DNA from 4 places in the Metasolibacillus sp. FSL K6-0083 genome. Region 3 is predicted to be linked to each of the others. Evidence: riboswitches for the same ligand, from Rfam matches in the RefSeq annotation. Region 3 holds a riboswitch; each other region holds the start of a gene.
What was found. Region 3 has a riboswitch for thiamine pyrophosphate ahead of tenA (thiaminase II). Riboswitches for the same ligand answer to the same signal wherever they lie in the genome.

Region 1: it holds a riboswitch for thiamine pyrophosphate, as region 3 does, so the genes downstream of both, thiT (energy-coupled thiamine transporter ThiT) here and tenA (thiaminase II) in region 3, are expected to answer to the same signal.
Region 2: it holds a riboswitch for thiamine pyrophosphate, as region 3 does, so the genes downstream of both, tenA (thiaminase II) here and tenA (thiaminase II) in region 3, are expected to answer to the same signal.
Region 4: it holds a riboswitch for thiamine pyrophosphate, as region 3 does, so the genes downstream of both, thiM (hydroxyethylthiazole kinase) here and tenA (thiaminase II) in region 3, are expected to answer to the same signal.

The regions. Positions count from the first base shown of each region.
Region 1 is NZ_CP152046.1:3,268,533-3,274,675, forward strand. It holds gene MHB51_RS15265 (DeoR/GlpR family DNA-binding transcription regulator) at 1-404, shown strand, start outside; gene pfkB (1-phosphofructokinase) at 401-1,312, shown strand; gene MHB51_RS15275 (fructose-specific PTS transporter subunit EIIC) at 1,326-3,197, shown strand; TPP riboswitch at 3,300-3,407, shown strand; gene thiT (energy-coupled thiamine transporter ThiT) at 3,499-4,053, shown strand; gene MHB51_RS15285 (hypothetical protein) at 5,165-5,629, opposite strand; gene map (type I methionyl aminopeptidase) at 5,777-6,143, shown strand, end outside.
Region 2 is NZ_CP152046.1:2,724,337-2,730,479, reverse strand. It holds gene MHB51_RS12830 (DsbA family protein) at 1-113, shown strand, start outside; gene MHB51_RS12825 (ABC transporter ATP-binding protein) at 326-1,054, opposite strand; gene MHB51_RS12820 (ABC transporter permease) at 1,051-1,809, opposite strand; gene MHB51_RS12815 (ABC transporter substrate-binding protein) at 1,820-2,797, opposite strand; gene tenA (thiaminase II) at 2,815-3,501, opposite strand; TPP riboswitch at 3,611-3,702, opposite strand; gene MHB51_RS12805 (dihydropteridine reductase) at 3,849-4,565, shown strand; gene MHB51_RS12800 (MarR family transcriptional regulator) at 5,220-5,702, shown strand; gene MHB51_RS12795 (serine hydrolase domain-containing protein) at 5,695-6,143, shown strand, end outside.
Region 3 is NZ_CP152046.1:2,277,436-2,283,578, forward strand. It holds gene MHB51_RS10560 (hypothetical protein) at 1-338, shown strand, start outside; gene MHB51_RS10565 (hypothetical protein) at 324-1,733, opposite strand; gene MHB51_RS10570 (acetamidase/formamidase family protein) at 1,998-3,335, opposite strand; TPP riboswitch at 3,650-3,750, shown strand; gene tenA (thiaminase II) at 4,106-4,792, shown strand; gene MHB51_RS10580 (acetylornithine deacetylase) at 4,991-6,143, shown strand, end outside.
Region 4 is NZ_CP152046.1:722,642-728,784, reverse strand. It holds gene MHB51_RS03305 (ABC transporter permease subunit) at 1-380, shown strand, start outside; gene MHB51_RS03300 (NADPH-dependent FMN reductase) at 558-1,091, shown strand; gene MHB51_RS03295 (YdcF family protein) at 1,670-2,242, opposite strand; TPP riboswitch at 2,367-2,467, shown strand; gene thiM (hydroxyethylthiazole kinase) at 2,641-3,387, shown strand; gene thiD (bifunctional hydroxymethylpyrimidine kinase/phosphomethylpyrimidine kinase) at 3,393-4,208, shown strand; gene thiE (thiamine phosphate synthase) at 4,205-4,840, shown strand; gene MHB51_RS03275 (hypothetical protein) at 4,919-5,056, shown strand; gene MHB51_RS03270 (hypothetical protein) at 5,668-6,143, shown strand, end outside.

The sequences.
Region 1 (6,143 bases), 990 kb from region 3:
TTGTTGTCACAAACAGTGTGCATCATCTTGATTTATTAATAGAAAATAATATTAAAACTTATTTAATCGGTGGTGCAATTAAGCATAAAACAAAGGCAATGATTGGACGTGGTGCGCTAATTAGCCTTGAGCAATATCGTTTTGATAAATGCTTTATTGGGGCAAATGGTGTACACCTTGAATATGGCTATACAACGCCAGATCCAGAAGAAGCGATGCTTAAAAAAGCAGCTATACAATTAGCGCGGGAAGCATATGTGCTAGTAGATGCTTCGAAATTCGAGGAAGTATATTTTGCTAAAATAGCTGACTTGCAGGAAGCGATAATTATTACAAATGAAATTAAAAATAATATGCAAAAAACATTGCATGCAAAAACTAAAGTAGAGGTGGTCGAAGCATGATTTACACGATGACATTAAATCCATCTATTGATTATATCGTGGAAGTAACACCTTTTCAGCTAGGTGCACTCAATCTTATTCAAAAAGAAGCAAAATTTCCAGGGGGCAAAGGAATAAATGTATCGCAAGTGTTGAAGCGATTAGGGACAGATAGCAAGGCATTAGGATTTGTAGGAGGCTTTACAGGTAATTATATTGTGAATGCCTTACAGCAAAAGGGAATAGCGACGGATTTTGTTCATGTTCAAGAGGATACGCGCATTAATATTAAGCTTAAGACGGGACAGGAGACGGAAGTCAATGGACGTGGACCGACAATTCAAGAGCTGGAGCTAGCAAATTTATTGAATAAAATTAATCGATTGGCTGATGGGGATGTACTTGTATTAGCAGGAAGTATTCCACAGTGTCTGCCAGCAACAATTTATGAAACAATGGCAGCGACAGTGACGCAAAAAGGTGCGAAGGTAGTTGTTGATACAACAGGCGAAGTATTATTAAATGTTTTGCCAAATAGCCCATTTTTAATTAAGCCGAACCATCATGAGCTTGGTGAGTTATTTAATGTCACGATAGAAACTATAGAAGAGGCAATTCCTTATGGGAAGCGACTTGTTGAAATGGGCGCACAGCATGTGATTGTTTCAATGGCTGGTGCTGGTGCTTTGTTATTCAGCAAGGAGTTGGCGCTTTATGCAAATGTACCGAAGGGTGTACTGAAAAATTCAGTAGGTGCAGGCGACTCTGTCGTGGCAGGGTTTTTGAGTTGTTATTTTCGCATGGGAGATGTGCAGCAGGCATTTCGGTATGGGGTGGCTTCTGGTAGTGCTACGGCCTTTTCATTAGAGCTATGTACGCAAGCAGAAGTAGAGGAGCTACTGCCGCAAATTCAATTAATTCACGTATAAGGGGGAGAGAAGGATGAGGATTACTGAGCTGTTGAAAAAAGATACGATGATTTTAAATTTAGCTTCAACATCTAAAGAGGCGGTGATTGATGAGCTAGTATCGAAATTAGATGTGGCTAATAGATTAGTAGATGCTAAAGCCTTTAAAGAAGCTATTTTAACACGCGAAGCACAAAGTACGACAGGTATCGGGGAAGGGGTGGCGATACCACATGCTAAAACAAACGCAGTGCGCACGCCAGCACTCGCTTTTGGACGCTCACAGGCGGGTGTTGATTTTGAGGCATTAGACGGTCAGCCAAGTCATTTGTTTTTTATGATAGCTGCCTCAGAGGGGGCGAACAATACGCATTTAGAAACATTATCGCGCTTATCGATGTTATTAATGGATGCGGCATTCCGTGAGCAGTTATTGAAGGCACAATCAGAGGATGAAATTTTAGCACTTATTGATAGTCAGGATCATGAGGATGAAGAACAACCAATAGTGTCAGCAAAGTCAGTAGCTTCACCCGGGGCAAAAATTTTAGCTGTAACTGCGTGCCCAACAGGTATTGCTCATACGTATATGGCTGCTGATGCACTTAAAACAAAGGCTGCTGAAATGGGTGTGGATATTAAAGTTGAAACGAATGGCTCAACAGGTGTGAAAAATGCGCTAACGGCAGAGGAGATTGCGGAAGCGACGACTATTATTGTAGCGGCAGATAAACAGGTTGAGATGGCACGCTTTGCTGGGAAGCATGTGATTCAAGTGCCAGTAGCAGATGGCATTCGAAAAACGCAGCAGTTAATTGAGCGTGCGTTAGAGCAAGATGCACCTATTCATACAGCAACAGGAAAACAGGAAGGAACAGAAAAGGAGAAGCGCTCAGGCTTTTACAAGCACTTAATGAATGGTGTATCAAATATGCTTCCGTTTGTTGTTGGTGGCGGTATTTTAATCGCAATATCGTTTATGTTTGGAATTAAAGCATTTGACCCGACAGATCCTTCTTATCATCCAATTGCCGAAGCATTGAACACAATCGGTGGTGGTAATGCATTTGGTTTAATGATTCCAGTATTAGCGGCATTTATCGCGATGAGTATTGCAGACCGACCAGGCTTTGCACCGGGGATGGTTGGTGGCTTCATGGCAGCAACAGGTGGGGCAGGTTTTTTAGGTGGTTTGATTGCAGGGTTTTTAGCGGGTTATTTAGTGCTTGGTCTGAAAAAAGTATTTGATAAATTGCCTACGTCACTAGAAGGAATTAAGCCTGTACTGCTTTATCCTCTATTTGGCATTTTATTTACAGGACTTATTATGATGTACATTATAATTGAGCCTGTAAAAGGGGTAAATGAGGCAATTACATCGTGGTTATCTAGCCTCGGGACAGGAAACTTAGTTATGCTTGGTTTATTGCTCGGTGGTATGATGGCAGTTGATATGGGTGGACCGATTAATAAAGCGGCCTTTACATTCGGTATCGCTATGATTGATGCGGGAAATTTTGCACCACATGCAGCAGTAATGGCAGGGGGTATGGTGCCACCATTAGGTTTAGCACTTGCGACAACATTTTTCAAACGCAAATTTTCCAAAAGGGAAAGAGATGCAGGGAAAACATGCTATATTATGGGCGCATCTTTCATTACAGAGGGCGCAATTCCATTTGCAGCAGCAGACCCAGTCCGAGTGATTCCAGCTTCAATTATAGGTGCAGCAGTAGCAGGGGCATTAACGATGATATTTGGTATTGGACTTCCTGCGCCACATGGTGGTGTATTCGTTTTCCCTGTTGTTGAAGGAAACCCAATCCTATACTTGCTAGCAGTAATAGTAGGTTCCATTGTCACAGCGCTTATTGTTGGCTTATTGAAAAAGCCAGTAGCTGAATAACTAGATATGCATTAGTTAACTACTTTCAGTAATCCACTAAAACGTATTGAAATACAAAGCGATATTCAGTACAATGAAACTGTTCTAACAAATAAATCATCATATGACCACAAGGGGAGCCGATTAAGTCGGCTGAGATTGTACACTCGTTGTACTGACTCTTTGAACCTGTAAGTTAAAGCTTGCGTAGGGATGTGGATAGAAACCGACTTCTAAGCGATGTTAGGCTCTGTCCTAACATTGCTTTTTTGTTTTCTATTCTTCCTCTTGGTTCCAATGAACAAAAGAAAGGAGACTTGTTATGAACAATAAAAATTTAGTAATTTTAATGGAAATCGCGATTATGGCAGGACTTAGCTTTATTTTAGGCAAGCTGGCATTTAGTCTTCCACAGGGCGGCTCAATAAGCTTTGGCATGCTACCAATTGTATTAGTAGCGTTTAGACATGGTGTACTTGCTGGTATGGCAACAGGATTTCTTGAGGGGATAATCAGTGCGATGATGGGCGGCTATATTTTGCATTGGTTTCAGGCCGTTTTAGATTTTGGGCTAGCCTCAACGGTAGTTGGTTTGGCAGCAGTAATGCGCAAGCCACTATTAAATGCGCTTCATGAAAAAAATAAAAAAGCGATTACACAATATATGACGATAGGCGTTTTGCTCGGTGCTACTCTTTCGTTTATTACGCATGTGTTATCAGGTGTTGTGTTCTTCTCTCAATATGCAGGAGACCAAAACCCATGGATTTACTCAATTATTTATAATGCAACACATATGATTCCGTCTGCTATTTTAACAATAATTGTAGGCTCTTTATTGTTTTCAACTGCGCCAAGACTATTAAAGGTAGCATAAAGTAAAATATCAAGGGGGTATCTGAAAAATCATTTTGAGACGACCACTTTGTACCGAAAGCGAAGCGATAGGTACAGCATTTTAGCGAATATTTGATATAGAGGTAGGGAGGCTGTCCAAAAAGCCGTGCATAGCGGGCATTTTGGACAGTAGCGATGATGTTTCACAAAATGTTGATTCCTATAAAGTGAACCTTCAATCAGTGGGGGCTTTGCCCCCCACTGATTGGTGATAGAGGAACACAAGCTAGGATCTTCGCATCCTGCGAAAACGCTTGTGTGACCAACATCGTGTTGGCCTCATTCTTAGTTTTTACAGGCTGTTTGATCCCCCACTTAAACATCCTGTTTTTATCTGCTGTTTTGAAGTGGGGGTCTTACAGCCTGCTTCTGCGGTTACTCGTCGCAAACAAATTTGTTAATACGCGATAAACAGAAAACGCCTCTTTTAAAAATGGGATGGACATTGGTTTTAGCTGCGCTATCCTTCAGTAAAAGGGAAGCGATGAAAACATCGATTTCAATGCGGTGTCAAAATAAAATAGACTTTTCGGACAACTCCCTTTGGTAGTTGATGAAAATGAATGAAATTTTCAGCCAAGAGCTATAGCAATAAGCAGTCCAAAGGATATTGAGCAAATTAGGATAATTGGGACTAATAGAAGACCTATATATCTTAATAATCTACTCCCTGTTTTCATTTTGAAGCCTAAAACCCCCACTACAAAGCTCAAGATAAAACAAAGCAGTCCTACGCCACAAAATATATAAAACAAGGTTACCTCCCAAGTAGTAAGAGGCGGTGGTCCTCCAGGCGTAGCTATACTTCTATTCCACCCTACTGACACACTTGAAAGAATAAAAAATAGCATGCCTAAAACTGCAAGAATTATTGAATATATGGAAAGCCTATTCATAAAAAAACCTCCTAATCAAACCATTTATAATTGATGATTTTAGCAAAGAAGAAAGGGCTGTCTCAAAAATCGAGCTTCTCCTCAGTACAATGAAAAATTAGCTTTATGCTTATTTTAAATTTTACGCCTTGGCATAATTGATTTGAATAAGCAATACCAAAAACGACCAAAATACCGACTTAGCACGGTTGCTTCCTAAAGCGTTTCTTTTAATAATGCTTTAATACGTCGTTTCTCCGCATACATACTTTGATAAATCCAAAGACCTTGCTTATAAAAAATATCAGCAGATAAACGAAAGCCTAAAGAAAGGGCAATTACGTGAAATAATACGGGCATGTAAAAAAGAATATCGATTAACCAACTTGTTTGAAGGTGGCAATATTTCACTAGTAATACATACACTAAATGCAAAAGAGTAGAAAGGAAAACTAAAATACCCAAACCAATTACTATCGAAGTATAAAATGGGACGTATTGAAATGAGGAAGTATAACGTAAAAAGCTTCCCAATAATACAAAGCAAAAACTTAGTAACGCAATACTTAATAACCTTGTTTCTGTCATTTTAAAATTATTAAGTAATAACTTAACAATGATAGATGTTAAAATGAAAATAGGGATGATAAATAATACAAAATAAATAGCTAAGCTTGTCATTGCATCACCTCATGCGTTTGAGTAAATGCTTAATTATTAAAATCTTCAGAAAATTTATAATTTTGTTGGTGGAAGTCCAATATACAATTTATTTGTACATTTGTGGTATAGTAATTAAAGATTTTCTTTAAAGGAAGGGCGTTTAAGATGATTGTAACTACTCAAGAAGAATTAGATGCGTTTAAAAAGATTGGTCGTATCGTCGCGGAAATCCGTGAGGCGATGAAATCTGCTACGAAGCCAGGTGTTACAACAAAAGAACTAGATGAAATAGCTGGACGCATGTTTGAGGAGGCAGGTGCGCTGTCTGGACCTAAAGGAGAGTATGATTTCCCGGGGTATACTTGCATTAGTGTGAATCACGAGGTTGCACATGGTATCCCTGGTGATAAAGTAATTCAAGAGGGCGATTTAGTCAATATTGATGTATCAGGCTCCTACAACGGCTATTTTGCAGATACAGGCATCTCTTTCGTTGTTGGTGAAGGCTATGCCGATAAGGAAAAATTGTGTA
Region 2 (6,143 bases), 450 kb from region 3:
TGTACGATGTTGAACAATCAGATATTATTTCTTTTATTGAAAAGGAGCTTGCACCAGATCAATATAAAGTAAATGAAATTCTAGGTGAATTTTATTTTACAGCTACTAACTAAAGTAAGTGCTATTTGAAACGGTAATTTTATGTTGGAAGTACATTGAAAGCAATACTTCCATTTCTTCTCTTTCATGTAGCAGATAAATCGTTAAATCCTGTATTTCTTTCGTTTTAAAGTAAGCCCTCTATTTCAATGAGTTAAATTTCCCAAAAACACCAGCATCGGTGTCCAAAAAGTCGGCTATATACAGCCTTTTGGACACCCTCCAATTATCCTTTAAGTACCTCAACGATTTTTTTCTTCCATTGTAAAAACTCATCGCTCAAGTATAATTGCTCATCCCGCGGACGCTTAAAAGGAATTTTTATAGATGCTTTTACAGTTGCTGGGTTTGTTGATAAGATAATAATTTTGTCCGACAGGAAAAGGGCTTCTTCAATGTCATGTGTAATGAATAAAATGGATTTGTCATACGCTTCCCACATGTTAAGCAACCATTGCTGCATTTCTTTTTTCGTAAAAGAATCTAATGCAGAGAAAGGTTCATCTAAGCAGATAAGGGATTGCGGGCTTTGCAACGCTCGAATAAATGCCACACGCTGTTTCATTCCGCCTGATAATTGATGGGGATAAGCGTTCACCATCTCTCCCAAATTGGCCTTCTGCAATAATTCAATCGCCTGTGCTTCATCTGCTTTCCCCGCTAACTCACTGCCAAGCATTGCATTTTGCAATACTGTTCTCCAAGGAAAAAGCGACGGACTTTGAGGCATGTAGCTCATATTTCCACTTTCACTCGTAATATCACAATCATTTAACATAATTTGCCCTTGCTCAGGCTTTAAAACGCCTCCAATAAGATGAAACAAAGTACTTTTCCCACTACCAGAAGGTCCTAATATAGAAACAAACTCGCCATCCTGTGCAGTGAAAGAAATAGCGGAAAGTATCTTTTTTTCTCCGAAAGAATGATGTAGCTGCTCAATGTGCAGACTCATTGTACTCCCTCATTTCGTTTCCAGCGCGTAAACCATTTCTCAAGTGCTAAAAATAGTCCGAAAAATGCCAAGCTCAGAATAATTGTTATAACGATTGCAACGAAAACACGTGGCGTTCTGTAGGAGGAGGCAGATAACGTCATAAATACGCCAATTCCTTTTTGTGCACCTAGCCATTCTGCTACAACGGCTGTCATCACACTATACGTTGCAGCAATTTTTATTCCTGAGAAGATGCTTGGGATTGCATCAGGTAATTGCAACCTTAAAAAAATTTGCTTTTTCGTCGCTCCCATCATTTGCATATAATGCATCAAATCACGCTCAGTTTGTCTAAATCCATCAAGCGTTGCAATGGTGATTGGGAAAAAGGCTGTCGTTGCGATAATTAAATATTTCGGGAAATCTCCTAGACCAAACCAAATCATTAAAAGTGGTGCTAGCACAATTGTTGGGATATTTTGAGAAATAACGAGAAACGGCATAACGATTTCCCGTGCAGTCGGCAAAATATGTAACATTGTTGCGACACTAATACCTAACACAATGGCTGACGAAAAACCGACGAATACAAGCTTTATCGTCGCCAGCATATGCGGGAAAATGGCGGGGAAAACAATGAACATTTCCTTTGCGATAACGGAAGGTGCAGGTAGTACCCATACTTCAATCTGCAACAGCTTCACTGCTATTTCCCAAAGAGTAATTGCGATTAGAAGAGCTAGCACCGACTTCCACATATTTTCTATTCTCATAGCTGTTTCCTCACTTCATTGCGTTCGCGATAAATTCATTTGTAAATGCTTGTTGAATATCTACTTCACCGATAATCTGATGCTTTACCATAAATTCCGCAAAGTTTTCCCATCGACTTGCCTCTTGAACACCCCAAGCCTCTGCACCTTCTTTATAGTGAGGAGATAGCCACTCCTGACTGCGTCTCACAAGCTCTGGCTGAAGGTCGGGCTCTGCAGCAATTAAAATATCCGCCGATTTCTGTGGGTTATCAATTGCAAACTCATAGCCTTTATATACAGCATTAATGAAGGCTTGCACTGTATCAGGATTATCTTCAATCATTTTATCGTTCGTAATAATAAGGGGTGAGTAAGTATCTAACTCTGGCGCATAATCAGTCGTTTTAATAAAATGCATATCCGCATCACGAATCTCACCTTCAATACCTGTCCATGCATAAAAAATACTGACAAAATCGATGTCTCGCTCTAGCGCTACAAAATAATCTGTATTGCCGACTTGTACCGTCTCAATTTTCGAAGCATCTCCACCTTCTTTATTCATAACAGCCTGTAAAGAAGCTTTTTCTAATTCCGAGCCATATGCACCGTATATATGCCCTTCAAAGTCTTTTGGCGTTTTAATTCCCTTTGCCTTTGGCGTATAATAGCCTCCAGTGTTTTTCTGAATAATCGCAGCGATTGAAACAATAGGAAGACCTTCTGAACGCGCTTGCGTTACTTGATTTTGAAAGCTAATTCCGAATTGCCCCTTGCCAGACCCTACAATTTGCTCCGCACGTACCTCGCCTGGCAGCATAATTTCAACGTCTAAGCCTACTTCTTCAAAAAATCCTTTTTCCTTTGCTACATAAATTCCTGTATGATTTGTATTTGGCGTCCAATCTAAGAACAGTTGAACCTTTTCATTCCCTTCCTTTGTCTGACAGCTCGTTAAAAGGAAGATTAGTGATAATAATGCTAAATATTTCAAGACTATTCGCATGGCAATATATCCCCCACCTATGACTTCACTTTCTCATCACGCTGTGATAACCATTTTTCAAATGTATAGGACATCTCCCAAAATGCTAGTTCATATTCCTTTGCGATAATAAATTGTTCCTTCACCTTCTCTTTTTCTTTTTCGTTCATATCCTCCACAAGTGAGTTTAATAAATCAATTTGAGCCTGTGTTGCCTCTTGGAACCAATCGCTCGCATATGTCGCAAGCCAATTGCGATAAATTTCAGTTTCTGGATTTGCGTGCTCATAAGCCTTGCCAATATCAGCATATAGCCAATAGCATGGCAACATAGCCGAAATAATATAGGCTAAATTTCCATACATTGTTGAGCGATATAAATGTGATGTATAGCCGTAAGCAGTTGGTGCTGGCTTGAAACTTTCCATATCTTCCTCAGTAATATTTAATATTTTCGCATGTGCTTCATGCACCCCTAATTCAGCTTGTGCGGTATTGCGCGCTTTTTCTGCCAGAAAAGCGGTAATCGCGAAATCCTCTGCTTGTGCCGCTGCCAGCGCATGAATTTTTGCATAATGGTTCAAATAATAGATATCTTGCAAAATATAATTTTTGAAAATTTCAAGAGGTAAATCCCCCTTCACAATGCCTTGTACAAATGGGTGATTTAAGCTTTTCTCCCAGCTCTCCTTTGTTGCTAAACGTAATTCATCAGTAAATTTCATAAAAAAACCCTCCTAATTTGTTCTTTTTCTAAAAGGAACACTAGTAGGAGGGTTTCGTTTTTGAATGAAGTAAGCAAATATATGCCAAAATACATCGTTATTAAACGAATTCATTTCCCATCTACTTCCCTCCGCTCGTACTAACGAGATCAGGTTCTAAGAGTAAGTCTCAGCCATTATTTGGCACCCCTAGTAGAAAAAGAATCATATTTTAATTTCAAATCCATCATAACGCATTAAAATTAAATGTCAAATATTCTTTAAAATAATCAATCTATTTAATTGAGAATAGTTATCACTTATTGTATAGTAGATAGTGACATACAAATAAGTGAGGAGAAGATATAATGCAAATTTACTGGACGAAAATAAATAAGATTATTGAAGAAACGCCTGAGGTTAAAACATACATGCTGGACCTTCCAGAGGGCTTTACATGGGAAGAAGGCTCGCACACCCATTTCGCACTAAAGGGATTTAATGCTGGAGAAAAGCCAAACCGCGCGCTCATCCGCCATATGTCAATCTCCACTTTACCGCACGAAAATTCAATCGGTATTACAACACGCATTAAAGAACAATGCTCTGAATTCAAATCGATTTTAAAAAATATTGAAATTGGCACTGAAGTAGCAATCTTTAAAACACATTCGAATGTACCGCTAAAAAGAGATAATAAAAATATTTATCTGCTATCATCTGGTGTCGGCTTAGCTACTTTTAGACCACTTGTACTTGATTATTTAGAGCGTGCAGACAATGTGAATCAAATTCATTCACTAAATATCGATTCCACAAAGGATTTCTTATTCCCAAATATTTTTGAATCTGCACCTGCCAAGAAATTCATCGCACAGTTCGTCGATAATCGCAAAGACTATTATGAAGAAGTGAAAAATCTAGCCGCAGACAAAGAAGGTTTATTCTACGTTGTTGGCAGCGATGAATTCCTTGCACAAAACATTGAAATACTACGTGAACAAGGCATCCAGCCTGAACAAATTATGCTCGACAAGCACGCACAACAACGTGCTGAGTTTTTATCATTGGATTTACCAGTTTAATATATCTTAGTGAGGAAGCGTTCAAAAAGTGTGCTAAAGCACTACATTTTGGACGCTTCATTTGTGGAGTTGACCGAAAATCCATTTTTTGTCACTGTATTGAAATCAATGTTTTCATCGCTTCCCTTTTACTGAAGGAGTACACTGCTAAAGTCAATGTTCATCCCATTTTTAAAAGAGGCGTTTTCTGTTTATATGTATCAACATCTTATGAAATATCATCGCTAACTGTCCAAAATGCCGGCTATGCACGGCTTTAGGACAGCCCCTATTTAACAAAGTAAATAAGTGGAGAAATAATATTCATGCATTAGATTGATTTTAGCGAGTGGCGAGACGACACGCTGATAAAGGGAGACCTAGTCTAGTACCGCCGCAACATATGTGCGAGCGACTGAGTGGGCAATATCATGTTGGTCTAAACCTCAGTAGTTGTCACTACCGTTGGCAATTCCTATCGTTTAAAAAATCATCTAGTTCTAGATGGCAAGTGATTTTATACATCATTAAGTGAGCGTTTTTGTACATAGTTTAATGGAAATTTGTATATCTTCAACGGCAAAGCGGATAAATATAAATGTTTTATTAATCTTGACCAATATTAAAGTCCACTTTATAATAAAGTAAACTTTATAATATAAGGAGGTTATTAATATGAAAAAAAATAAAGATGAATTATTTGAACTCGTTACTGAAATAAATGACATGCATTATACGATGAATAAAATCATCATAAAAGAATATCAATCTTTACTAGATGATAATCTTTCTAGGAATCAAACAATTTTAATGGATATTGTTAAAGATTACGGAAAAATTTCTATTGGAGAAATTGCTCGACTAATGAAAATAACATCAAGCGCTGTTGGACAGATTGTTAATAAACTTGAAGATGGAAATTATTTAGTGAGGACTATTAATTCACAAAATAGACGTGAAATACTTGTGCAACTGACAGATAAGGGAACTCGATATTTTGAAAAAGAAGAAAAAATAAATCGTCAAATTATTAATCGTATTTACACACAAATGGAATTGAGTGAAATGGAAGAACTCAAAAGGATTATCACAAAGCTAAGTAACATTGTAGAAAAGACATATACAAAACAAGATGAGGAGGAAAACAATCATGACTAACACAAAGGCTAACTTAGAAAGTTTATTCAATGAAATTAAGGAAAGGGAATTGTTAAATGGTACAGTCCTTGTTGCTAAAAAAGGCGAGATTTTATACGAAGGAGCTTTTGGTAATGCTGACTTGTCAACAAAACGTCCATTAACATCACAATCTTTATTCAACCTTGCATCTGTCTCAAAGCCAATTACAGCAACTGCAATTTTACTACTCGTTCAGGAAGGCAAACTAAATCTTGAGGACTTCGTGCAGAAATGGATACCTAATCTACCTTATGAAGGCATTACGATTAGACATCTACTTAACCATACGAGCGGACTCCCCGATTATTTAGATTTGTTTGAGAAATACTGGGATAAAACGAAAATCGCAGACAATGACGACTTACTTAGATATTTAGTCAAGTACAAACCCCACCGTCTATTTGCACCAAATGAGCGTGT
Region 3 (6,143 bases):
CGGACGAGCAATACGGAATATTGCAGCAAAAAATTCAATACTTTAAACAGCATATGGACAAGTACCGCTATAATTTCATTGGCTTAATCGGTGTAGCTTGTCGCATTAAGCTAGAACGTGAATGGGCCTTCTTTTGCTCGCAATTTATAGCGACTTTATTAAAAGAGGCTGGTTTCCCTTTGGATGGGCTGTGCCCATATTTTATGAAACCGACTGATTTGGGCAAGCTGCCTTATATGCAACTTCGTTATAAAGGGGAGCTAAGCCGCTATGTCTTCATTCCTCGCTCCAAGCCAATGAGCAATGTACCAATTGGGGCCATATCAAAAGTCATTTGAATGAACTGTTGCGGCAACAAATGCTCGAAGTTGTTCAAAATGAGTCGGTATAAACAAATATTTTCGATAAATTTCTATTAACCGCTCAAATAACTCGAATTGTTCTGTTGCCCATAATGACTTTAAAATATTGCATACATGCTTTGAGGTCATCAGAGCAATCTCAGCATATGGTCCTCTTCTTATTTGATAGCCCTCCTGCCACTTTGTTAAAGACTGGCGAATATGCTGCGTAGAGCCATCGACAATATGAGCGATGCCTCTTTGCACACCAGCCTCTAATTTATGTAATAAATCCGCATCCTGCACTCCATTTATATATTGATAAATTTCTATACATGATGCAATTTCATAATCTTTTAATAATGCAATTATTCGTTTAAACTGATTCGTTTTCGCAAGTGCCTCTATAACATAATATAGAATAAACTCCCCACAATTTTTATTATAAGCCTTCACAATTGTTTCTGGCTGTGGCGGAATAATTTTAAGTACCTCATTATATTCAACCATCAATTCAACAATATGATTGTTTAAACGTTCCTCCTCGATTAAAAAAAGCCCCTGTACCAAAATTTGCTCTGTATCCTTGCGTGATACTGCCTCCTCAAGCAGTATATAAGCAAGCAGTGTTCTTTCCTTTTCTGTTAAAGCCCACTCCCCCTCTTTCCATACCGCTTCAAGTTGGGCTATACGTTTCCTTAGCTTACGAAAATGTCTTGAGCCACTTGTAAAATGAATAATGACATCACTTAAATGTAGAGTTTTTAATTCATAGGATGCCCCACTGCGCTGTGTGATGTGGTTGATTAATTGATGGACAATTGTCGCCACGCGATTTTTAGACATTGCTTGGTTGAGTGCTTTTTGCAACTCCAAAATGAGCAAGGCTGGATTTTGTATATTCTCAATGCCAACTTGCATAAATATGCTATATAATTTTTTAGCATATAGTGTGCTCCAAAAAGATTGATTATCTCGCCAAATTGGATGAATCATCCATTTATTCTCAACTTTATGAACTGCTAAAACCTTCATCTCCTGCATAGGAAGCACCATATCAATCCCTGTTAAAAATCGCAGTAGACCTTGCGCCTCAACTGTTTGATGAAGCGCCATATACTGCAATATATGTGCGTCATGATTATCAAGCATTAAATCTTGCAGCACCTTCGTCACACCTTGCTCTACTCCTGAAAAGGCGGCTACATCCTCAATACAGTAGCCTTTTACTAAAGTGAGTGCTTGCTCATCACTGATTAAAATTTGTTCTAGTGGAAGGAGCTCGCCCCAAATAATAGACGTTTCATTCGAAATTCCTGCAATTGCACGCATGAATGGCTCCCCTATTTTTCCCCCTGTCATGCTATACAGCTGCTCGTCTATTTGCAGCATACGTCTCCCCCCTTTTAATAACATTCTATTTCTACTATATCAAACGTGATGACAGGTTGCTGTAGTTTTTTGTCGGCATCTCTGCAAAAGGAAAGAGGTCATCTAGAAAGTCATTTTTGAGACGACCCTTTTGTGACAGGTCATTGCAGAAGCAGTTTTTTGTGCTGAAAACGAAGCGACAGGTACAAGCATTTTTAGCAAATAGTTAATGTAGAAGCAGGGGCTGTCCGAAAAGATATTCACTTTTCGGACAGCCCCCTATCCTTAATCATACTGCTGTTTTACTGGCTTATATATTTTTGCTTGTTTTAGCAATGTTTTCGGTACTTGGAATGTTGCTGTGACCACACCCGGTAGTCGACCAATTTCGACGCCACCTGTTAAGGTAATACGATTTTTCACCTCATCGCTAGATAAATCTAGTAAGGCTGCTGCCCGTTCCACCGCATTATCCGTTGCAATATTTAGATTGACGCCCGTTCCAACAACCGAAATAGGCAATGCCTCCTCTAGCTGCTTTAATCCATATTCCTCTGCTAGCTCTCGTGCTAAGCGCTTTTCCTCTTTCGTGAATGGCTTTGCAGTATATGGTAAATCTTCTTCATTCGCTAAAATAATTGGTCCGTCGATAGCTACTTTTTTTAGCACGCTTACTTGTAATTGTACAATGCCGGCAACATCTGTCGTATGTCCCGCCATTTCACCATCGCCCTGCATTGCATGCATATCACCGATATAAACACCGCCACCATCCACTTTTACAGGGCAAATAATAGTAGCTCCTTGACGTACGCGGCTAATGTCCATATGGCCATCGGTTTTATGTGAGACTAATTCCTCCTCAGTTAAAATAAACTCATGTGGTGCACCGATTAATGCCGCACCAAAATCACCCGCATTATGTGAATCAGGTAGCGCTTTTGAAGGCACTGTGCCTAACTGCCCTAAAAATGGGCGCATTCTTGCTAACACGCCAACTAAATCAGAAGGCGCTAAACTTACGACAGGATTTTGCTTCGAGTTTTCAGGTATTCGCATATAATGATTAGCATCTAACGCAATTTTTCGCGCACCGTCCTTGCCCACTGTCACACCTAATTGTTCATTATGGTGAAAAGCCATCGTATAACCATTTGTAATAGCAAATGGCGCAGTTGCTGTATCACAAATTGCACAGCGAATTGCCTGTGGTCCGATTCCTTGAACCTTCGTTTGTGGATGTAGCTTGCCGCAGCCAGGGCATTTTACTTTCACAAATGGGTCACCTATGAAACGGTCTGGCAGTGCTTCATCCGTACCAGATGCAGTCGCAATGGACGTTACTTGAATTGATTTAATTTTAATAACAAGTGCATCTCCAACTTCAGCACCCTCTATGTATACCGGTTTTGTTACTTCATGCCCGCCTCGTATTTCAGGTGTTAGCATTGGTCCCCAGCAGCCAGGTGCTGTGTTGGCAATAATTGTCCCGCCATTTCGGAGCGGACCAAGCATCGGCTTATTTGGATCTAATACACCATTCGTAAACTCATTGACAAAAAGCGTTTCTACTGCTTTAATCGTTTCGTTATTCTCATGTTCGATTGGTTGTTCATTCGTCATTAAAGCCACCATCCTTTTATACTTTATATTACTAGTTTAACTAGTGATATATTGGAGTACAAGCATTTACGTGAATTTAGAAACTTTTGTGTGTTAAGCGACTTTTTATATGTCTATATTGACAAGTTGCAGCAAAAGATAACAAGCTAGTTGAACGGTGCATTAATATTATATTCTCAATACTAATCTAGAGATTATTTTATATTAATAATCCTTATCACAATGAGCTGTTTATTTTGTTTTAAAGGAAAGTAACTGTAAGCGGCCACTTGACAAACAATTATGTCTATGATTAGCTAGATACAATCAAATATTCAAATTACTAGGGGAGCATAATTTTGCTGAGAGAGACAAGTCTTGACCCTTTGAACCTGATCTAGGTCGTACTAGCGTAGGGAAGTAATGGTGAAATATGTGCATATATTTTGTTATATACATTAACCCATTCCTTATACTACAGGAATGGGTTTTTTGTGCCTAGTATACGCATATACTCTCAGGTGCAAATTCCGAGTTTCCATGACAAAAATAAGGGTTATCTAAAAAGAAAGGGGCTGAATCTAGAGAGTTCTGAAGACAAGACACAGATTTGAGTAAGGCAAATCTCACAGAAGGCTAGGTATGATTAGGTGAGCTTGCCAAACAAAACAAAGCTCTTTCTGTTTAATTGAACCACCGTATACAAATTCATACGTAGGTTTGAGAGGTAAGGAGTTCATCGCTCCCCCTACTCAATTATATTTTAGTAATGACAAAGGAGAGTAAATTCAATGACATTTTCTGATCGTTTATTTAAAAAAGTGCAGCCTGTATGGAATAGTTATTTAGAACATCCTTTTGTAAAGGGGATTGGGGAAGGGACTCTTGAGAAGGAAAAATTCATACATTATATGAAGCAGGACTATGTGTATTTAATAGAGTACTCTAGAGTTTTCGCAATAGGGAGTACCAAAGCCAATGATTTAAAAACAATGACTATTTTTGCAAATTTATTGCATGGAACAATGAATTTTGAAATGGATTTACACCGTGAGTATGCAGCGAAATTTGGGATTTCCAACGAAGAATTAGAAAATACAGAGCCATCTGCTACAATGACAGCGTATACAAGCTATATGCTTAGCCAAGCACAGTTAGGCGGAGTAGAGAATACGATTGCAGCAGTATTAGCATGTGCATGGAGTTACAATTGGATTGGTAAAAAATTAGCTGAATGGCCAAATTCTTTAGAGCATGAACTCTATGGAAACTGGGTTAAAATGTATTCTTCTGACGGGTTTACTAAAATTGCTGAAGATTGCATCGATTTAATCAATGAGATTGCACAAGGAAAGCCAGAAGATGAACTGAATAAACTAGAAGAAATATTTGTGAAAACAAGTTACTTTGAATATATGTTCTGGGATATGGCTGAAAACATTTCAATGTGGCCAGTAAAAGAATTAGCAAAAATTTAATATTGATTTGGTGTAAATAATAATCGAATGGACAGGAAAAGAATAATTAAATAGAATCTGACCACTAGAGAGGGTGTATTACTACTTACAAACTAGTACATCCTAGTAGAAAGAAGCGGTTCATGAAAATAAATTGATAGATTTCAGACCACTTCTTTTCGCAAGTGGTTTCTCTATTACAAAAAAGGCGGGAATGTTGTGACAAATAATATCGAGAGATTGATGCTTCAAGTAGAAAATCGCAAACAAGAATTGATTGATTTGGTTACTACACTTATAAAGTTTGAAACACCCGCACCACCTGCAAGAAATACAAAAAATATTCAACAATTTATCGCAAATTATTTAAAAAATCTTAATTTTGAAATTGATATATGGGATGTGTATCCAGATGACCCCAATGTCGTTGGGGTGAAAAAAGGAACGGAACCTGAATTATATAGCAGTTTAATTATTAATGGGCATGTTGATGTAGCTGAAATACGAGATGACGAACAATGGTTAACGAATCCTTTTGATCCAATAGTAACTGAAGAGGCTATTATAGGTAGGGGCGTAGCTGATATGAAAGGAGGAATTGCAGGGGCCCTATTTGCATTAAAACTTTTACATGAGGCAAAATTTGAGGTGAAGGGCGATCTCATTTTCCAATCTGTCATCGGAGAAGAAGTCGGAGAGGCTGGTACACTTCAATGTTGTGAGCGAGGATATAAAGCCGACTTTGCGCTTGTTGTTGATACGAGTGATTTACATATACAAGGTCAAGGCGGGGTAATCACGGGTTGGATTACGATAAAAAGTGCTAAAACATTTCATGATGCTATGAGACGAAATATGATTCACGCAGGTGGCGGACTATTGCAAGCAAGTGCCATTGAAAAAATGATGAAAATAATAGAAGGATTGCAAGATTTAGAGCGCCATTGGGCGGTTACTAAGCAATATGAAGGATTTCCACCTGGTACAAATACAATCAACCCTGCTGTTATTGAAGGTGGAAGACAGCCCGCTTTTATAGCTGACGAATGTAAACTATGGATTACTGTTCACTACTACCCTAATGAAACTTATGAAGAGGTATCTAGAGAGATTGAGGAACATATACTTTCTGTTGCAAAGTCGGATCCATGGCTAAGGCACTATCCGCCGACATTCGTGTGGGGAGGAAGTTCGATGATTGAAGACAAAGGCGAAATTTTCCCTTCACTAGAAGTTGATCCGAATCATCCAGCTGTTCAATTATTGTCCTCCTCTCACCAAATGAACCATGGAAAAGAAGCTACGATTGATGTATCTCCTTCCGTTACTGATGGTGGATGGTTTGGCGACGCAGGTATCCCAGCTGCCATTT
Region 4 (6,143 bases), 1.6 Mb from region 3:
AAGTTGTTAACGGTCTAGTACAGGAGGTAGATGTTTGGAAAAACATAATTGAACTTTCGATTTTATCAGCAGGCAATTTTATCATGTCCATTCTTTTTGCCTTTTTAATTGGCTCTGTGTTTAGGTCAAGTGCTTTAGCAATTGGTCTGACAATGTTCTTAACCTTTATGGGTGGGGCAATTATAATGGTTATTAGCAGATATTCATTTACAAAATATGTTTGGCTTGCACATACAGATTTAACTCAATATTATGGTGAAGGCCAGCATATGATAGCAGGTGTAACAATGCCATTTTCTCTGGCGGTGTTAGCGATATACGCAATTATTTTCCTTGTGATTAGCTATTGGTCCTTTACAAAGCGTGATGTCACAGCTTAAGTAAAGAGACGGTTACAGACATCTATTATCAGTTTGTCGAGTTTTGCTGTTGAGCAAAAAAATTGTCATAGGTCTGCATCATCAAGTAAGCTAATTTATAATAATGATTTGTTTGAAATATGCTATTTTCGGATACATTATTATCATTATAGAAGCAATCAAGATGGAGGCAAATTTATGAACATTGTAGCAATTGTAGGAAGTTTACGTGCAGCATCATACAATATGATGTTAGCAAAATTTATTCAAAATCGTTATGCAGAAAAAGTAACGGTTGATATTTTAACATTACATGATATTCCAATGTATAACCAAGATGAAGAGAACAATCCAACGCAAGCAGTTGTTGATTTTAAAGCGAAAGTGAAGGCTGCTGATGCAGTGCTTTGGCTTACGCCAGAATATAATTCGTCTATCCCAGGGGTTTTAGGGAATGCGATTGATTGGCTATCACGAGTTGATAAAGTGATGATTGGCAAGCCGTCATTTATTATGGGAGCATCAATGGGCAATTTAGGAACAGTAAAGGCACAAATGCATTTACGTGATATTTTATTTGCCTCAGGCTTAGGTTCACCTGTATTACAGGGAAATGAAGTGTATATTGGTGCAGCCCATACGAAATTTGATGCAGCTGGTAATTTAACAGATGAAGCAACAATTCAATTTTTAGATAAAGTTATGAATAATTTTATCGAGTGGGTACAGTAAAATAGAAAAAGGCTAACGGAAAAGAATTTTTAAAGTGTAGCTTTTATATTAAATATATACTTAAAATCTATTTGTAATATTGACGATGATTTATCATTAAACACTTTACAAAGAGGGTGTCCCCAAATGGTTTTTGGACGCCCTCTATTTTTTTATGTTATATTTAGTAGAAAAGAACTAAAGGTGTTGTAAATGCACTCTTTGCTAACAAAGATAAAAGAGTTTTTTCATCAAATAAATCATTACATAAAAAAATAGGTCTGTCCCAAAAGCTGTGCATAGCCAGCATTTTGGACAGTAGCGATGATGTTTCACAAAATATTGATTTATATAAACAGAGAACGCCTTCTTTAAAAATGTGATAAACATTGGCTTAAGCAGTGTTATCCTTCAGTAAAAGGGAAGGGATGAAAACCTTTATTTCAATGCGGTGTCAAAACAATATGAACCTTTCAGACAACCCCCGAAGAATGCCAGATTTGCGCAATTATTGAAATGGGGTAAAAAAGCGCATCAAAGTGTGTTATCAATGCGTTGAATATGCGGGGCGACGCGCCTATCGTAAGTAATATACGTCTTTATCGCTTAAATATATATGTTTTTAATAGCGCGAGTCGCTCGCGCATTCTTGATTTCACTTCTACGGATGTTGGTGTTTTAGCTACAAGCACGTCCGCTTCTAACCCAATAATTTCCGCTAAAAATTTAGCACGTTGCAAATGGTAGTCGTTAGATACAATCGTAATTGTTGTAATGTCCTCTGGTAATAGCTCCTTTGAAAAAAGTAAATTTTCATATGTAGAAGTGGAGTCTTCTTCAAGTAATATACGCTCTGCTGAGATACCGTGACTTATTAAATAGTCTGCCATTATAGATGCTTCTGTTGCGGGCTCATCATCTCCTTGACCGCCTGAAACGATGACTTGTACATGCGGGTGTTTTTGTAAATAATCGTTTGCCGCTTCAAGTCGATATTGCAAGGATAAGGAAGGCTCACCAGTTGGTCGTACCTTTGCACCTAAAATAATTAAAAAATCATTTGTGCCATTTGCTTTTGGGGAAGTACCTTTATTTATTTCGTTGTCAAGAAAGTAATAGCCCACGCCATAAAAAATAGCAATAGCTGCTGCGATGGAAAGCCATTTTTTCATATAATCACCTCTTGCTATAATAGAACGAGTGGTAGGAGAAAAAGATTCAAATTATATCTCTTTAGCAAGAAAAATAGATTATCTATTGGAAAAATTCGCAACTAGTGCTACGATAATGAATGACAACAATTTGCAGGGGGACGCTTTTGGCGTTGAGAAGGTTAAAACCTGACCCTTAGAACCTGTTCAGTTAACACTGGCGTAGGGAGCAAAGTACACGGTAGTAATTTTTCCTTGTATTTGACGCTCTCTATGTTTAGAGGGCTTTTTTTGTCGACTATTATCGAGTGCTAATTTTAGATTTCATTTTTCGGCTAGGTTTGAAAAAGAAATGAGCTTCAAATTAGTCGATAGAGCTTTCCGGAAAATAAAAAACTTGGAGAAAGAGGTTGCAAACGATGACGATAGGTAAAATTCGACAACAGCATCCACTTATTCACTGTATAACAAATTACGTAGTAGCAAATTTTACAGCGAATGGACTTTTAGCAATTGGTGCTTCACCAGTTATGGCTGATGAAGTGAGTGAGGTGGAGGAAATGACCTCCATTTCGAACGGCTTATTAATTAATATCGGCACATTAAACCAATCTAAAGTTCCTGCGATGCTTGCGGCAGGAAAAACGGCGAATAAGCACGGGATACCTGTTGTGCTAGACCCTGTAGGGGTTGGTGCAACGAACTATCGCAAGCAAGTAATTCAAAGTCTATTGCAGCAAGTGCAGTTCCAATTAATTCGCTGCAATGAAGGGGAGCTTGCTGCCATAGCTGGTGTAGAATGGCAAGCAAAAGGAGTCGATAGTGGGCAAGGAAATATTGATACCATTTCTGTTGCGCAAGAAATAGCCAAAAAATATGCTACAATTGTTATTGTAACAGGTGCGACAGATATTGTGACAGATGGAAAAATTGTAGAAAAAGTAACGGGTGGTCATGAGCGCATGACATTCGTTACAGGTTCAGGCTGTTTATTAAGTGCACTATGTACTGCGGCGCTAACACTTGAAGGAGGACCGGTAGCCAATTTGGCATCGCTTTTACAAACGTATAAGGTAATAGCTGAAGAAGCGGAGCACAATTCAACATATATCGGCTCGTTCCAAGTAGAAGTATTAAATGGCTTAGAAAAATATGCGAAAGGCTGATGAATGTGAATATTGTTATGACAATTGCTGGCTCAGATAGTAGTGGTGGGGCAGGCATACAGGCAGATTTAAAAACATTTCAGGAGCTAGGCGTTTATGGCACATCTGCGATTACAGCGTTAACAGCTCAAAATACCCTTGGTGTATCGGATATTTTAGCTGCTTCCCCTGAATTTATCGTTGCCCAAATGAACGCGATTTTTGAGGATTTACAAGTAACTGCTGTAAAAACGGGTATGCTATTTTCCGCAGAAATTATTGAAGCCGTAGCGGTAGAGCTACGCAAGCAAAGTGTGCAGCTTGTTGTAGACCCTGTTATGATTGCAAAGGGTGGCGCAAGCTTGTTACAGCAAGAGGCGATTTATGCATTAAAAACGAAGTTACTACCTATTGCAACCGTCCTTACACCGAATATTCCAGAAGCTGAAGAAATTACAGGCATTACAATTACAACAGTTGCAGATATTGAAATAGCGGCAAAGAAAATTTTAGAACTTGGTGTGCAATGTGTGGTGATGAAGGGCGGTCATTTAGAGGGGGAGGAAGCTGTTGATATGGTATATTTTGCTGACGGCTCCTTCTTTGCGATGAGCAGTGAACGCATTGATACACCGCATACACATGGGACAGGCTGTACATTTTCCGCAGCTTTAACAGCATTTTTAGGAAAGGACTATGCTTTACGTGATGCTATTATAGAAGCAAAGCATTTCATTCAAGCAGCGATTTCACACCCATTAAATATTGGAAATGGACATGGGCCAACGAATCATTTTGCGTATCGTAAAGCGCAAATGAAAGGGCAGGTGAAGCTGCATTGAAACGTGAGAAGCTAGCCGTTTATTTTATTATGGGTACTATAAATTGTCAGCGTGAGCCGCTTCATATTTTAGAAGAAGCATTACAGGCTGGTGTAACCATTTTTCAATTGCGTGAAAAGGGAGAAGGGGCACTTAAAGGTGCTGCGCTACTAGAGTTTGCAAAGCGCTGTCAGGCACTTTGCCTTGCATATGATGTTCCCTTTATTATTAATGACGACATTGAACTAGCACTAGCTATTGATGCTGATGGTGTTCATGTTGGACAGGATGATATGAAGTTAGTGAAAATTCGCCAGCAGCTACCCGATAAAATAATCGGTGTATCCGTTCACAATGAGGACGAGATGCAGGCTGCTGTAGCAGGTGGAGCTGATTATGTTGGCATTGGGCCAATTTTCGCAACTATTTCAAAGGCAGATGCAAACGAGCCAGCAGGCGTCGCATTTTTAGCAAAGGCGAGAGCGACATATCCTACATTTCCAATTGTTGCAATTGGTGGTATTACAGCGGAGCGTGCTGAACAGGTGCTGACAGCAGGGGCGGATGGCGTTGCGGTTATTTCCGCGATTTGTCAAAGTGAAAATATAGAGGAAACAGTTAAAAAATTTTCATCTCTTCAGCAAAAAAACTAAATGAATAAAAGTTTTTAATAGCTATGTCACAACTCCTCCTTGTTATTCATTGTATGGATAAAAGGAGGAGTTTTTATAATGAAAACAATTGTTATCGTCGGTGGAGGATATGCAGGGCTTCATTTAATCGAAGTGCTGAAAAAAGAACTGAAAAGCTTGCTTGGAAAAACGATAAAAACTATTTGTATAGATAAAAACCCATACTACTCATGTTAAATTGTTTAGCACCCTATTTAAAGTAGAGTATTCTTTCTACTGTAATTATATTAAAATGGAAATATTATTTAGAAATAAAGAAAGGTAGCCATATTTCAAGGAGCAGGGAAAATGAGACTGAGAGAAGCAGCATTGGAGACGCACAGCAAGTCGCGACATTAGCCCAAAAAATTTGGTAAAACAGGTGATTGGCTTTACAGCGTTTTGATTATGTTGAAGGAACGAAGACGAATCCTGTCGGCTACTTAGAAGGTTTATTCCGCATAAACGGGCAGTAAGACACCCAATTCAAGACTTGAGTGAAAATCGACTTAAGGATAAGTGGGAGATTCACTGCCCAATTGGTTCAACTAACAATCAGTGGGGATGAGGAAACCCCCTCTACTTATTGGATTTTCACTTTTATGTGGAGGCGAATGCCCACATGCAATGTATTGTGAAAAAATTAGTTGCTACATGTGGAGAATGGGCTCGTCCGCAAGGCTGTGTGGAGTTTGTAAGTGATTGTGAATTAAAACAATGAAGAGAGCTTGAGAACGCATGTATAGCTAGGCTTTATCGAAGCAAACTGCATTATTTGTTTTACGAAAAAACTGTAGGAGGAACTTGTGATGGTATGGCACTATATTTCATCAAAGCTAGCAGCGGCTGGCTTTGCCCTTTCAATTATTTTTGGCTATTTACTTGTAATCACGAATTTTAATTTATATGAGTTTAGTGAAGCGGCACGTTCATGGACGCTTTGGGCAATACTTTTTGGCTATGGAATTATTATAACTTGCATTATTGATGCAGTGACAGAAAAATGGCAGCAAATTACCCGTTATAAAAATGCTTTATATATTTTAGCGGGCTTTCTCTTCTTCTTACCATTTGGCTTGTCGATATTTACTTTTATTGCGGGTGTTACAGGTGCTTTAGTAGCAGGTATTTTTTTAGGCGGACAAACAATTGCTAAAAATTCTAAAGCATTTAACATTGCATTCATCGCACTACCTTTACTTTTGCTAATTATGATTCAGTTCGATTTCACAACAAAAAAAGACTGGCAAGAAACGATGACTGAAAATACATTTAATGTAACGTA